Linked DNA regions of Litorilinea aerophila. The protein of the gene in region 1 binds, or shares a complex with, the protein of each later gene. Links are inferred from orthologs where the notes say so. Each region holds a gene or a part of one and is shown on either strand. Other genes may lie near its edges. The genes, in order: FKZ61_RS21695 and uvrB.

Region 1 (7,525 bases):
GGCCAGCGCGGCGCGGTTGCGGCTGCCCACCAATGCTTCGCCCAGGCGCTCCTGCACCGCGGGCAAGGTCAGGCCGGCCAGGGGGCCCCGGTTGACGGTGCTGGAGCCGTTGGGGTGGGCGGCGATCTCCCAGCTTTCGGCCACAATGCCATCCGGCAGTTGACGGCCCAGGCGGGTGGCCAGGTTTCGGCCGCCCCAGGGATAATCTTTGAAGACCGGATCGAAGGTCAAGGGATAGATGGATTGCGACGATAGACTCATCCGTTTCCTCCGTTGGGTCGGGGATGGAGATGTGAGTGGTGCCTGGGGTGCTACACCCGTGGATGGGTAGACGCTAGCCGGCGGCGCCAGGCCCGCCACGCCACCCGCAGCCACCTGACCAGGCTATTCTGGCGACGCGGTGGCGGGGGCTCCGGTTCCGGGAAGGGAGGCAGGTCCAGCATCTTGCGCCAGGCGTAGATGCCGATCAGCTTGAGGGAGGCTGTCACCGGTGCGGCCAGCACCGCGCCCAGCAGGCCGGCCAGAGATGTGCCCATGAGCACGCTGATCATGACTACCAGGGGGTGCAGGTCCAGGGCGTCCCCCACGATGCGGGGGACCAGCACGTTGTTTTCCACCTGTTGGATCACGATCATCACGCCCAAAACCAGGAGGCCGTAGTAGACCGGCGAAAGGCCCAGGTAGTTGTCCCCCTGGAAAAGGGCGACCAACACCGCCACCACGGCGCTGGTCACCGGCCCGATCACGGGCAGAAATTCCAACAGGCCGGCCAACACTCCCAGGCCCAGGGCGTAGCTCACCCCCAGGAGGCCCAGGCTTACGCTCACCACGATGCCGATCACCAGGGCCAGCAGCACCTGACCCCGCAGGTAGGCATCCCAGATGCGCCCAATCTCCCGCATGAGCCGTTCCACGTCGTGACGGTAGCCCGGCTGCTGGGCGATCTCACTGATGGCCGCAGCAAAGCGGGGCGCATCGTTGGAGATGTAGATGGAGAGGATAAAGACCAGGAAACCGACCCCCACCGTGTTGACCGTGGCCTGCACGGCCTGGGCCATGAGCAGCCCGCCCCGGCTCACCACCGACTGAATGGCGGACCGGGCCTGGTTGGCCAGCTCCGCCCAGTCCAGGCCGGGCAGTACCGTGTCCAGGCTCCACTGGTATGGGCCAATGGTGATGGTGCGGCTGCTCCACTCCTGCAACATAGCCTGGCCCTGGTCCACCAGGCGCGGGATCAGCTCGGGCAGGACGCGGCTGAGCTTCACCACCTGATCCACCACCACAAAGCCCAACAGCACGCCCCCACCGATCCAGAACAGGAGCAGGGCACCGTAGACCAGGAAGACGCTCTGCCCCCGGGACAGGCGGGTGTGGGAGGTCAGCCAGGTGATGAGGGGGTTGAGGAGATAGGCCAGGATGGCCGCCATGATCAACGGCGGCAGCAGGGACTGAAAACGCCAGATGATCAGCGCCAGCAAGATCAGGGCCACGCTGGCCACAATGGCTTTGGTGGTGGTGCTCCAGGGAGGCGACTGGGAAGGCTGCTCGGCCATGGGGATCGCTTCAGAGTTTTTCCAGGCCGGCCAGGGAAGCCAGCAATTTCTTGACGCCGATCCCCGGGAAGGCCACGGTGACCTCTTCATCGTCGCCCACCCGGGTGCTTTCAATCACCGTGCCCACGCCAAAGCGGGCATGGCGCACGCTGTCCCGCCGTTTGAATTGGGTCTCGGCTTCCGCTGACCGGGCGGAAGGGCGTTGGATGCGGGGGGCAGGGCCCGAAGGGCCGGGAGACCAGTAGGTGGCCGCGGCCGCTTCTCGCCGCCGACCATCGCCCGGGGCACGCTGCCCTCTGGCAGCACCCGCGCGCGGTTGACGTTCGGGCCCGGCATCCCACCGGGTTGCCCGCTCGTAGGCGGCAGCACGGCGGCTCTGCCGGTCCACCATGCCCCGAAGCAGGTGGGGGGGAATCTCCTGCAGAAAGCGGCTGGGGGTCTGGACTTCGCTGCCGCCCCACAGGCTGCGGCGGAAGGCGTGGACCAGGTAGAGCCGGCGCTTGGCCCGGGTGATGCCCACGTAGCAGAGGCGGCGCTCTTCGTCCATATCCTCGGGGTCCTCGCTTTCCAGGCTGCGGCTGTGGGGCAGGATGCCATCCTCCATGCCCACGATGAAGACCACCGGGAACTCCAGCCCTTTGGCCGTGTGGAGGGTCATCAGGGTAACCGCACCGCCGGGGCTGCCGTCATCGGCCGCGTCCAGTTGATCCTGGTCGCTGACCAGGCTGATCTCTTCCAGGAAGAGGGACAGGGGAGTGGTCTCGGGCGGGATACCGTCGGCAGTGACCATGCCCTGGGTGTAGTGCACAGCCACGCTCCGCAGCTCCTGGAGGTTGGCAAAGCGCTCCTCGCCCTCGTCGGTGCCATCCCGCAGCGCGGCCACGTATCCCGATTCCTGGAGCACCGCGTCCAGGAGCTCGGCCACGCTGGCATAGTGGCCCTGCTGGTTGCGCCGGATCCACCCTTCCAGCAGGCTGGCAAATTCCACCAGGGCATTCTCGGCCCGTTTGCCCAGGGGAGGGGCCTTGTAGGCCACGCGGGGCAAGGCGATCCCCATCACCCGGGAGACATACTCGGGCCCGTGGTGGAGGATCTGGAGGGCCACATATTCGCTCACGCCCAGGTCTGCGGCCCAGTCCTTGAGCGCGGCGTAGGTCTTGACGCCGATGCCCCGGGGCGGCTCGTTGATGACCCGGTCCAGGGAGACGGTGTCGGCAGGGTTGTGGACCAGGCGCAGGTAGGCCAGGGCGTCCTTGATCTCCTTCCGTTCGTAGAAGCGGGTGGCGCCGATGAGCCGGTACTTGAGCTGCCGGCCCACGAAGGCTTCCTCCAGGGCGCGGCTCTGGGCGTTGGTCCGATACATGACCGCGATGTCCCCCAGCTCGAAGGCCCGCACGCCAGGAGGGCCCGCCACCAGACGCTCGATCTCGTCGCAGACGTAGGCCGCCTCTTCCACCTCGTTGTAGGCTTCGTAGACGGTCACGGCCACGCCCTGGCCGTTCTCGGTGAAGAGCTGTTTGGGGGTGCGGTTGCGGTTGTGGGCGATGACCGCGTTGGCCACATCCAGGATGGTCTGGGTGCTGCGGTAGTTCTGCTCCAGCATCACCACCCGGGCTTCGGGGTAATCCTCCCGGAAGCGCATGACGTTGCGGTAATCGGCCCCCCGGAAGCGGTAGATGGACTGATCCTCGTCGCCGACGACGAAGAGGTTCCGCTTTCCCTCCGGTTCGTTCACCAGCAGCCGCAAGAGCTCATACTGGGCCGTGTTGGTGTCCTGGAATTCGTCCACCAGCAGATACTGCCACTTGCGCTGGTACTTGATGCGCAGATCCTCCCGGCTGCGCAGGAGGAGGACGACCTTCATGAGCAGGTCGTCGAAGTCCATGGCGTTGTTGAGCTGGAGGGCCTCCTGGTAACGGGTGTAGACCCGGCCGGCGATCTCTTCGAAGTAGCTGGCCGTTTGCAACCCGTCAGGGGTGATCAGCTCGTTCTTTTGGCGGCTGATGAAGACGCGGATGGCCTGGGGGCTGTAGCGCTTTTCGTCCAGGTTCATCTCCCGCAGCACGGCCCGCACCAGGGCGAGCTGATCCGCGCTGTCGTAGATGAGCCAGTTGCGCTGATAGCCGATGGCCTCGGTCTCCACCCGCAACACCCGCGCGCAGATGCTGTGGAAGGTGCCGATGGTGAGGCCGCCCAGGCGGGAAGGGCCGCCGGGCAGGGGTGGCCCGAACTTCTCTGCCAGGAGCGCCTCCACCCGTTCCCGCATCTCCCGCGCGGCTTTGTTGGTGAAGGTCACCGCCAGGATGTTCCAGGGCGCGATGCCTGCCTCTTCCAGCAGGTAGGCGATGCGCCGGGTGAGGACCCGGGTCTTGCCGGAGCCAGGCCCGGCCAGCACCAGGACAGGGCCATGTACGGTCCGCACCGCTTCAGCCTGCTGGGGATTCAGATCGGTCAGGATGTCTACCATGATGGTTCGTTTCTGGCAACAGTATGCTGGTGCGTAGGGACGACGTCGGCCGCCTATTTGTCGCCTATTCGTCGCCGTGCAACAGGCGCAGATAACTCTCGTAGCGCTCCCGTCGAATCTTGCCCGCCTCCACCGCGGCCCGGACCGCACAGCCCGGCTCGTGGTCGTGGGTGCAGTTGGGATAGCGACAATCGTTGACGAAAGGCTTGATATCCACAAAATAGAAACCCAGATCGGCCGGGTCGATCTCGTAGAGGCCCAGTTCCCGGATGCCAGGCGTATCAGCCACAAAGGTCCGTCGGCCGAAGGGCAGATGAAAGAGCTGGGCGGCCCGGGTGGTGTGGCGGCCCTTGTCCAGAAAGTCCCGCAGGTCGCCGGTCCGCAAATTCAGGTCCGGGTGGATGGCGTTGAGCAGGCTGCTCTTGCCCACGCCGCTGGGACCGGTCACCACCGTGATGCGGTCCAGGAGCAGGTCCCGGAGCTCGTCGATGCCGGCCCGGGTGACGGCGCTGGCGTAGATGACCCGGTAGCCGATCTCTTCGTAGGGCTGGAAGAGGGACCGGGCCTGCGCTTCGCCGGTGAGATCGATCTTGTTGGCGCAGATGATGGCGGGCAGCTCGTTGGCCTCCGCGATGACCAGGAAGCGATCCAGCATGCGCAGGTGGGGCTCGGGCTGGGCCACGGCGAAGACCACCAGGGCCTGATCCGGGTTGGCCAGGATCACGTCCTCGGCGGGGACCGTGGTGCCGGGCTGTTGGCGGCTGAGGACGCTGTGGCGCTCTTCGATGCGCTCGATCCAGCCCCGGCCCTTGCCGTGGGGCATCACCCACACCCGGTCGCCCACGGCCACCAGGGTATCCCGCCCCTTCTCCAGCAGGAGCCGCCCCCGCACTTCACAGAGCAATACTGTGTCGCCGGCCCTGCCATCCTGGGTTCCGCTCTGGGCTGCCTCGTCCGGGGCGTCCAGCAGCACGTCGTAGTGGTGGCCCCGGGCACGAATCACAATGCCCGGCAGCAGGTTCGCGGATGCCTTCTTGGGCTTGGGCTTACGCCCCCGCCGCGGCTCCTCCGCCAGGGACTCAAACTCGGCCTCGAACTCTTCGTATTCGTAGGTTGGCTCGTACTTCCGTCTGGCCAAATCACCATCCTCCCAAGGGAGATTCCAGTCTCCACAGCCCACAGGCTGCCGTCCGTCCACTGCAGGGCAGCCTGCCACAGGCAGTGTATCAGGAGGGCCTATCCCTGTCAATGCTTTCTGGCTGGCCATCCAGCTGGCAACAGGGAAAGGAAGTGTGCCTGCCACAGAGGGTCGGCAATGAACCTTGCCAGGCCAGGCCAAAGTCGGCCAGCAGCGCCACCAGGTCGGCCAGGGGCAGTCCGATGACGCCAGAGACGCAGCCCTCCACCCGGGATGCCGGGGCAAAGGTGGGGTGCTGGATGGCATAGGCCCCGGCCTTGTCCAGGGGATCGCCGCTGGCCACATAGGCCCGGATCTCCGCGTCGCTGTAATGGCGCATGTGGACGGTGGTGGAGTTGACCCGGGTCCGCTGCTGGCCGTCGTCCAGGCGCAGGACGCTGACTCCGCTGTGGACCTGATGGGGCCGGCCCCGCAGGGTTCGCAACATGCGGGTTGCGTCCGCCTCGTCCTCGGGCTTCCCCAACAGGACATCGCCCAGGGCCACCACCGTGTCCGCGGCTACCACCAGGGTCGCGGCGTTGGGCTGGGGGCGGCCCATCTCCCGGCATTGGCGAGCCACCGCCTGGGCCTTGGCTTCGGCCAGACGCCGGGCCAGCTCCACGGGCGCTTCGCCGGGCAGGGGCGTCTCGTCGATGTCCGCCGCCAAGACAGTAAACTGGAACCCCAGCTCGGCCAGAAACTGGCGGCGTCTGGGGCTGGCGGAGGCCAGGATCAACTGGATGTCGGTTTCATTGGTTTCGTTCGTCAAGGCGTGACCATCCTGTTGCCGAAAGTTCCGTCTCCACGAAAAGCGGGCCATCGCCCGTCTGAGAGGGCAATGGCCAGGGGCCATTGTAGGGCGAATCCAGGCCAGGGTCCAAATGCAGGGAGAAACGGAATTGCCCCTGGCCATGAAGAGGTTGCGGCGCGAAAAGGCCGCCAGGGTGGAGTTACCCGCCCCGACGGCCTTTTACCATCCATGGATGAAATCCTGCCCCAGGTTGACGATGGGCCTGACCGGGCAATTCAGGTGCAAAGCCCTGCCCCCTCCCAGCCTAGCCATCCACCACGAAGAACTGTTCCGGATTGTAAGGAGCCGGCGTCGGATAGATCCAGGAGTTGGGGATCACATCCGCAGTGTTGCGCATGCGGTTGGTTACCACGCCAAAGGCATTGGGCTCCAACACGGTGCCAATGCAGTAAAACTCGTCGGCGGCAATGTCCAGGATCTGCATCATCAGGTTGAACTGTTCCTGGTCGTCCGCGGTGCGGCCGATGGCATCGTAGAGCTCATAGGCCCGCTTGACCGCCTCGGGCGGTTCCTCGGCCAGCTCCGGGTTGCTCCCGTTGTACCACCAGGCCCACGCCTTGGCATACATGGAGTTGTTGTTCATGGGAAGGTAGTAACGGGCATCCAGGATCACCGCGTCGCCGCTGCCGCCACCGAAACGATGGGCCGAGGCGTGGAAGTCCAGCCCCTCGCCGCGACAGCGTTCCTCCCAGAGGGAGCGCTCCATGGTCTTGACGATCATCTCGACGCCGACCACTTCCCAGTGTCGCCGGATCAGCTCCAGGGCGTCCACGTAGGTGGTGCGAGCCACGTCGATCTCCATAATAAAGGAAATGCGGTTGCCGTCGGGACCAATCCGGAAACCGGCAGAATCCCGCTGGGTCCAGCCGGTTTTGTCCAGGTACTCGTTGGCCAGGTCCACATCATACTCGGTGTACTGCTTGGCCAGCCGCTCGTGGTGGAAGCGGGACTCCGGCCTGGGCGCGGCCTGCCAGGGTTCGCCTTGACCGATGTGCACCACGTCGATGATCTCCTGGCGGTTGATGGCGTGAGAGAGGCCGATGCGGAAGTCTTTATTGCGGAAGATCTCCCGCTTGACCGGGTCCGTGCAGTTCAGGTTGAACTGGATGATCATCTCGTTGACAGTGGTGGGCGTCAGATCGTAGAAGTGGTAGCCGCCCTGTTCCATGTTGTCAAAGAGGACGGCTTTGTTTTTGGGCGCAGAGATGAAGCGTTCCTGATAGTCCAGCTCGCCGTTGAGGGCCTTGAGCACCAGCACCTCCACATCCGAAACGATGTCCACCACATAGCGGTCAATGTACGGAAGTTGTTGGCCCTCGGCATCCACCTTCCAGAAATACGGGTTCCGTTCCAGCTCCACCCGGGCCGTGGCCTCGCCCAGGCTATTTTTGAAGAGCCAGGGGCGCAACACGGGCAGATCCTTGTTGAAATGGGGCTCCGACTTGGTACCGAAGAGCTCCACCCAGTTGGAATAGCCCTCTTCTTCCAGCACAGACTCGATATCCGGATTGTACTTG
Region 2 (7,400 bases), on another replicon or contig:
ATCATCCGGGTCATTGTTCAGATCGATGGGCTCACCGCCTGCGGCGCTGGCCACGGTGAAGATGACAGAGTCTACGGTGCCGGTCGCTCCCGTAGTTTCACCGATGATGACCACGCTGCCCTTGATCTCAATCGAAGACCGCACCTCGGAGAGGCCGGCGTACACCGCCTCTTTTCCACGCTCGGTGGAGAAGGTGCCCGCGGAGAGGATGGTGAAGGCGAAGACCGAGGCCACCACCACAAAGGCGATCAGGATGATCGCAGTCTCCAGGGCGGTGATGCCCCGTTCATCCCGCTGCAGACGCTTGAGCAGACGGTTCAACATCATGTTCATGCGAGAGATTCCTTCCTGCTGTTTGTTCATGAGCGACGTTTGTTTCCTGACACTGATTTCCTGATACTGAACGGTCGAAGAGAATGGTCGAAAAACGGGTCCAAAAACCGAAACGTTAAGTTGAAACAAGGGTTTGCCGTGTCCGATGGATTCCCGGGTAAATCCGCGGGCTCCGTTGCCGATGAAACGTTGTGCTAATTTCGTGGAAATTCCCTCCCTCCTTTCTTGCCAACCGTTTCTTGTCAACCGGGCTTCTGCGCGCCAGGTGCCCTCACATTGGCAGGCCTGGTGAACGGGGCGCCACGAGGCCTTTAGCGGGCTTGATAGGGGTGATGGTCCGCTCCCCAACCTGTGCCGCCCGTGCTTTCGTACTGCCCAAATCGTACGCGTAAGCCGGGTCGGTTACATCTGCAAAATGCCCGAAGCTTTGCTACAGCAAATGGCGTATGGGTGCTGCCGGGTTGCCCATGCCCATCTCAGACAGGCAGGCAGGTGCGGATGGGAAGCTGTGGGAAACCTCAGGGGAGGGGGATGCGGAGGGTCTGGCCGGCGTAGATGCGGTCGCTGCGCATGCCGTTGGCCGCCATGATGGCCTCCACCGTGGTGCCGTATTGCTGGGCGATGGAGAAGAGGGTCTCGCCCCGCCGGACCACGTGGATGGTGGTGTTGGGCGGGGTGACGGTGACGCCGGTGGCCGGCACGATGATCAGGCGCTGGCCGACGCGAATAGTGGTGCTGGTGAGGCCGTTGGCTGCCATGAGAGCCTCCACCGTGGTCCCGTACCGCCGGGCGATGGAGAAGAGGGTCTCGCCCGGCTGCACCACGTGGACCGTGGTCCCGGGCGGGACGGTGCCGGTGGGTGTGGCCGAGGCCGTGGGGGACGGCGTGGCGGTGGCCGTGTTGGTGGGCAGGGGCGTGACGGTGGGTGTCCAGGTGGGCGGTGACGCCGGGGCGGTGGTGTTGGTGGGCGAAGGGCCCGGCAGGGGTGTCACCGTGGGTGTGGGAGGGGCGGTCGGCGTGGGGGTGAGCGCTGCCGGCCCGGTGGGAGTGGCTGTGGGCGCGCCGACAGCCGCCGGGGTCAAGGCCGCCGCTGCCTCGACGCCATCCGGGTTGATGGCCAGGGCCATGCGAAAGTGCTCCTGGGCCTCGGCCGGATGGCCGGTCGCCTGGAGCTGGTATCCGAGCTGGAGGTAGGCCTCATACAACTGGGTGGAGAGGCCGGGGGAGTGGGGATCGATGAGCTGGAGCTGGCGCAGGAGGCGCACGGCCGTCCGCCAGTCGCCGGCCGCCGCCGCCGCCGATGCCTGCCGGGCCAGGGCGTCTCCAGTTTTGTACAGGACCAGGGCCGGATCCGCCAACGCTTGCAGGAGTCGCCGGGCTTCCTGGCCGTCCGGCCGCACAGAGAGGGCGCTTTCCAGGGCCAGACGGGCCTGCTCCCGGGAGCGATTCCAGAGGAGCCAGTAGCTTTGGTTGACGTAGGCCCGGTAGAGATCTTCCTGGACCAGGGCACTGTCCGGTTGAAGTACCTGGGCCTGTTTGAGCAGGGCGATGGCATCGTCCCAGCGGTTGGCCGCCCATACCTGACGCAGGGTGTCCCAGAGGGTGCTGACATCCGTTGTGCCCAGGGCCGCCGCCAGCTGGGGTTCACGGCCGCCGTGGGGGCTGCTCCAGACGGTCACATCCATGGTCAGCAGGGCCTGGCTGTCGGTGCCCTGGGTGATCGCCACATTGGAGATCACCACCCCGTCGCTGTTGCTCTCTTGGATGCGTCCCAGAAAGTCCAGCAGGTTCGAAAAGCTCCCCCGTACCTGCAGGCCAAAGACCCGTTCGGCGAAGAGTTCCTGAATGGCCGGGGTGGAGGCTGGTCGGGCCTCCACGGTGACAATGGTGACGCCGGCGCTGCGGGCGTAGGTGTAGAGCCGGTCCATGAGCTGGATGGCCTGGCTCTCAGAGAGGAGGCGGCCGGCCATCTCTTCTACCCGGGCCTGGACCGCGGCCAGCTTCTCTGCCAGCTCGACCGGCTGGCGAGCCCGCTCCTCCTTCAGGTGGGCCAGGGTCTCCTCCTGCTCTGTGAGCTGGGCGATCAGGCTCTGTCGTGTCTGAACCGCGGGCATCAGAACCAGGAGCAGAAAGACCAGGATGGCCAACAGCAGGAGCCCGGCGACAGCCAGGCCGGCCAGGGCCCAGGGGTTTTGTGCACTCCCGAGACGTTCTCGCCACTCCTCGATCATGGCAGCCTGGCCTTGACTTCCAGCAGGAGCTCGAATTCCACCCCCTGGAGAGGTGGTTGGGGAGTGGCAGCCGCTCCTGGCGTGGACGGGGAGGCGCTGTCGCCCTGGGGGGCCTCCTGCGCCTGGGCAATGCGCTGGCGGGCCACGTTGGCAAAAAGCCCCGACGCTTCCAACATAGTGGCATATTCGGAGACCAGCGCGGGGTCCGTGGCCTTGCCTGTGAGCAGGATGGTTCGGCCGTCCTGCTTGAGGGAGGTGAAGGAGATCTGCCGGCGGTCGTAGTTGGCGAGCACCGGCACCAGGGAAGGCCAGGGTAGATCCACCGTGCTGCTCAGGGCAGAGAGGCGGTCGATCAGCCCCTGGGTTTGGGTCAACTGTTGGGACAGGGTCAGGGTTTGAGCAGCGGGTGTGCTGGCCAGCAGGATCTCCTGCTCCACCCCCACCAGGGCATTTTCCAGCTGCACGACATGGCTACGGGTGCGGGACCAGGCCAGGATCAGGGCCAGCAGCAGAAACAGCAGGCTACAGGCCAACAGCCAGGCGATCAGGGCCCTGCGCCGTGCCGTGCCCTGGCTGGTTGGAAGCTGTTCTCCCGTCTGTCCGTATTGCTGCTCTGATAGCATGGCTCAGCGGCCTCTGGCGCTCCGTTCGCCCATGTGGGCGCAGGTGAACCTTGCTGTGGGGATTGTGACGATGACGCCAAAATGGGATGTGCCCGGCTGCATGGTACCATGAGGCCCATCCCCTGACAAGATCGTATGATTCGGCGCATTTGGGGATCTCTGTTTGCATGGCCGGGGACCCCTGGCGAGGCGGCCAGGGGCTGGACAAATCAGACGGCTGACAGTATACTATACGCAAGAACTTTTGTTCGAATTGGGCTCGGATGGGAGAGGGATCATGCCGCCATTTCAAGTTGTCAGCGACTTTCAACCTACGGGCGATCAGCCCCAGGCCATCGCCCGCCTGGCAGAGGGCATCCAGCGAGGGCTGAAACACCAGGTCTTGCTGGGCGTCACTGGCAGCGGCAAGACCTATACCATGGCCAAGGTCATTGAACAGGTGCAGAAGCCCACCCTGATCATCGCCCACAACAAGACCCTGGCCGCCCAGCTCTACAGCGAGATGCGGGAGTTCCTGCCCCAAAACGCGGTGGAGTACTTCGTCAGCTACTACGATTACTACCAGCCGGAGGCCTACATCCCCCGCAGCGATGTCTACATCGAGAAGGAGGCTGAGATCAACGAGGAGATCGACCGTCTGCGCCTGGCGGCCACCAGCGCCCTCTTCAGCCGTCGGGATGTGGTCATCGTCGCCTCGGTCTCCTGCATCTACGGCCTGGGCAGCCCCCAGGAGTACGGCCGGGGCGTCCTCCATCTGCGGGTGGGCGATATGGTTCGCCGTAACCAGATCCTCCGCCACCTGGTGGAGATCTACTACGAGCGCAACGACAGCACCTTGCAGCGGGGCCGCTTCCGGGTGCGGGGAGATGTGCTGGAAGTCCAGCCCGCCGACCGGGAGTTCGCCTACCGCATCAGCCTCTGGGGCGATGAGATCGAGCGTATCAGCGAAATCGACACCCTCACCGGTGAGATCCTGCGGGATCACCAGCAGGTGGACATCTTCCCGGCCAAGCATTTTGTGACGCCCCAGGAGCGCCTGGAAGAGGCCCTGGCCGATATCGCCCAGGAGCTGGAGGAGCAGGTCCGATATTTCGAGTCCCAGGGCAAATTCCTGGAAGCCCAGCGCATCCGCCAGCGTACCAACTACGACATGGAGATGCTGCGGGAAGTGGGCTACTGCAACGGCATCGAAAACTACAGCCGTCCCCTCTCCCAGCGGCCGCCCGGCAGCACGCCCTGGACCCTGCTGGACTACTTCCCGCCCGATTGGCTCCTGATCGTGGACGAGAGCCACATGACCATTCCCCAGATCCGGGGGATGTACAACGGCGACCGCTCCCGCAAGGAGGTGCTGGTGGAGTATGGCTTCCGCCTGCCCAGCGCGCTGGACAACCGGCCCCTCCGCTTCGAGGAGTTCGAGGAGCACGTCAACCAGGCCATCTATGTGAGCGCCACGCCGGGCCCCTACGAGCTGGAACGCGCGGAGCAGATCGTGGAGCAGGTGATCCGGCCCACCGGCCTGCTGGATCCGGTGGTCGAAGTGCGCCCCACCGAAGGGCAGATCGAGGACCTGATCCGGGAGATCAAACAGCGGGTGGCCAAAGGGCAGCGGGTGCTGGTCACCACCCTCACCAAGCGCATGGCCGAAGATCTGACCGAATACCTGGCCGAGCTGAACATCAAGGTCCACTACCTCCACAGCGAGATCCACACCATCGAGCGGGTGGAGATCCTGCGAGACCTGCGCCTGGGCGTCTACGACGTGGTGGTGGGCATCAACCTGTTGCGGGAGGGACTGGACCTGCCCGAAGTCTCCCTGGTGGCCATCCTGGATGCCGACAAGGAAGGCTTCCTGCGCAGCGAAAGCGCGTTGATCCAGACCATCGGGCGGGCCGCGCGCCACGTGGAGGGCAAGGCCATCCTCTACGCCGACAAGATGACCGACGCCATGCGTGCGGCCATCGCCGAGACCAACCGTCGCCGGGAGATCCAGGCCCGCTACAACCAGGAACACCACATCACGCCCCAGAGCATCGTCAAAAGCATTCGGGACCTCACCGACCGGGTGAAGGTGATGGCCGAGTCCAGGCCCACTTACGACAGCGACGGCGAGGAGACTCCGCCCATCCGTGCGGCCGATCTGCCCAAGGATGAGCTGGCCCGCCTGATCAAGCAGTTGGAGAAGGAGATGAAAGAAGCCGCCCAGGCCCTGGAGTTTGAGCGGGCGGCTGCCCTGCGGGATCAGCTGATCGAACTGCGGGCCATCGAGGTCGAGGAGAAACTCCAGAAACGGCTGCAGAAGGCATGAGCGGCCGGCCATCCTGATCCAGGGCTACGGCATCCCCGGGACACCGGCGTCAAGAAGCTCAACCGGTTTTTACCCGGTGACACCCGCCGCCTGGAGCGTGCATTGGCCATGGATGGGCTGACCCTGGCCGGGCTGGTGCGGGCACACCTGGCGTTGGCTACCCTGGTGCAGGAACATGGGCGGATCATCGCTGTGTGCCACGGCTTTGCCTACCCTGAAGCGCTGGAGGCCGCGGTGATGCAATATGTGGCCCACAAGTTGACGGCCCTTGACATACCCCTGGACGACGGCCTGTAGGCCATTGGTAACCCGTCCGGGACGGCAACGAAGTAAGCAGACAGAGCGAAACCATGACCCTACCTACAGAAATCGCGGCCAACGGCCACATCGGCCAGATTCGAGAAACCGACATCGTCGGCGAGATGCAGAGTGCCTACCTGGATTACGCCATGAGCGTGATCGTGGCCCGGGCCCTGCCCGACGTGCGGGACGGCCTCAAGCCGGTGCATCGCCGCATCCTCTATGCCATGTACCGGGACCTGGGCCTGACCCACGACAAGCCCCACAAGAAGAGCGCCCGCATCGTCGGTGAAGTGTTGGGTAAATATCACCCCCACGGCGACAGCGCGGTCTACGACGCCATGGTGCGCATGGCCCAGGACTTCAGCCTGCGCTACCCCCTCATCGACGGCCAGGGCAACTTCGGCAGCATCGACGGCGACAACGCGGCCGCCATGCGCTACACCGAGGCCCGGCTGGCCGAGATCAGCAACCTCATGGTGGCCGACCTGGAGAAGGACACGGTCGACTGGCACGATAATTTCGACAACTCCCTGCTGGAGCCGGACATCCTGCCCGCCACCCTGCCCAACCTCCTGGTCAACGGCGCCAGCGGCATCGCCGTGGGCATGGCCACCAACATCCCGCCCCACAACCTGCGGGAAGTGATCGACGCCCTGGCCTACATGATCGACCACTATGACCGGGTCGACGAGATGGGCGTCGATGAACTCCTCCAGTTCATCCAGGGGCCGGACTTCCCCACGGGCGGCATCCTCTACCGCTACCGCCAGGACACCAAGGGCGAGGAGAACCTGGACGTCATCGCCCAGGGTTACTCCGTCGGCAAGGCCCGGCTGGTGGTCCAGGCCAAGGCCCACTTCGAGGAAATGAGCCGGGGCCGCAGCCGCATCGTCGTCACCGAGCTCCCCTACCAGACCAACAAGGTGAGCCTGCTGGAGCGGATCGCCAGCCTGGTGCGGGATGGCAAGCTGGAGGGCATCACCGACCTGCGGGATGAGAGCGACCGCACGGGCATGCGCATCGTCATCGAGCTCACCCGCAACGCCGACCCCAAGGACGTGCTGGCGGACCTGTTCAAGTACACCCCCCTCCAGCAGACCTTCGGCATGCAGATGCTGGCCCTGGTGGATGGAGAGCCCCGTACCCTGAGCCTGAAGCGGATGCTCCATCTCTTCATCCAGCACCGCCAGGAGATCGTGCGCCGCCGCTCCGAGTATGACCTGGCCCGGGCCCGGGAGCGGGCCCACATCCTGGAAGGGCTCCTGCGCGCCCTGGACATCCTGGACGAGGTTATCGACACCATCCGGCGTAGCCGCAGCGTCGAGACGGCCCGCAACAACCTGGTGAAAAACTTTGGCTTCACCGTCACCCAGGCCCAGGCCATCCTGGACATGCAGCTTCGCCGCCTGGCCGCGCTGGAACGGCGCCGCCTTCAGGACGAATACAAGGAACTCCAGCAGCGCATCCGCTACCTGGAGGAGCTGCTGGCCGACCTGGGCAAGATGCTGGCCGTGATCAAGGAGGAGCTGCTGGCCATCCGGGAAAAGTACGGCGACGAACGGCGCACCCAGATCGTGGACCGCACCAAGGGCACCCTGACCT

The links.
Region 2: the proteins of FKZ61_RS21695 (region 1) and uvrB are in contact, whole or in part, in a crystal structure (PDB 7EGT), measured with the Thermus thermophilus proteins. The link is inferred for Litorilinea aerophila from one-to-one orthologs. Residues at the interface, in WP_096412145.1 of Thermus thermophilus: His654, Arg656, Phe657, Gln666, Asp668, Glu669, Lys680, Arg681, Leu682, Ser683, Lys685, Tyr686, Ala687; in WP_096411307.1 of Thermus thermophilus: Glu23, Leu25, Arg26, Asp27, Gly28, Glu29, Arg30, Phe31, Arg55, Glu326, Asp327, Phe328, Glu379, Ser382, Gln383, His398, Gly400, Arg401.

What each region holds. Positions count from the first base shown.
Region 1 is NZ_VIGC02000041.1:11,966-19,490, reverse strand. The notes cover bases 1,293-4,416. They hold FKZ61_RS21695 (ATP-dependent helicase), read right to left. Parts: upstream 4,021-4,416; coding sequence 1,564-4,020; downstream 1,293-1,563. Other genes in these bases: rsgA (ribosome small subunit-dependent GTPase A), read right to left, coding at 4,085-4,416; FKZ61_RS21700 (AI-2E family transporter), read right to left, coding at 1,293-1,553. Outside these bases: FKZ61_RS21705 (type I phosphomannose isomerase catalytic subunit), read right to left, coding at 1-261; more of FKZ61_RS21700, read right to left, coding at 312-1,292; more of rsgA, read right to left, coding at 4,417-5,158; FKZ61_RS21685 (Maf family protein), read right to left, coding at 5,247-5,966; FKZ61_RS21680 (ABC transporter substrate-binding protein), read right to left, coding at 6,253-7,525. UniProt on the Escherichia coli protein: A helicase with DNA-dependent ATPase activity. Unwinds DNA duplexes with 3'-5' polarity. Translocates on single-stranded DNA with 3'-5' polarity. Initiates unwinding more efficiently from a nicked substrate than double-stranded DNA.
Region 2 is NZ_VIGC02000019.1:74,820-82,219, forward strand. The notes cover bases 2,981-5,979. They hold uvrB (excinuclease ABC subunit UvrB), read left to right. Parts: upstream 2,981-3,464; coding sequence 3,465-5,495; downstream 5,496-5,979. Other genes in these bases: FKZ61_RS14900 (PilN domain-containing protein), read right to left, coding at 2,981-3,187; FKZ61_RS14910 (hypothetical protein), read left to right, coding at 5,604-5,792; gyrA (DNA gyrase subunit A), read left to right, coding at 5,846-5,979. In the rest of the region: FKZ61_RS14890 (archaellin/type IV pilin N-terminal domain-containing protein), read right to left, coding at 1-363; FKZ61_RS14895 (LysM peptidoglycan-binding domain-containing protein), read right to left, coding at 852-2,564; more of FKZ61_RS14900, read right to left, coding at 2,561-2,980; more of gyrA, read left to right, coding at 5,980-7,400. UniProt on the Escherichia coli protein: The UvrABC repair system catalyzes the recognition and processing of DNA lesions. A damage recognition complex composed of 2 UvrA and 2 UvrB subunits scans DNA for abnormalities.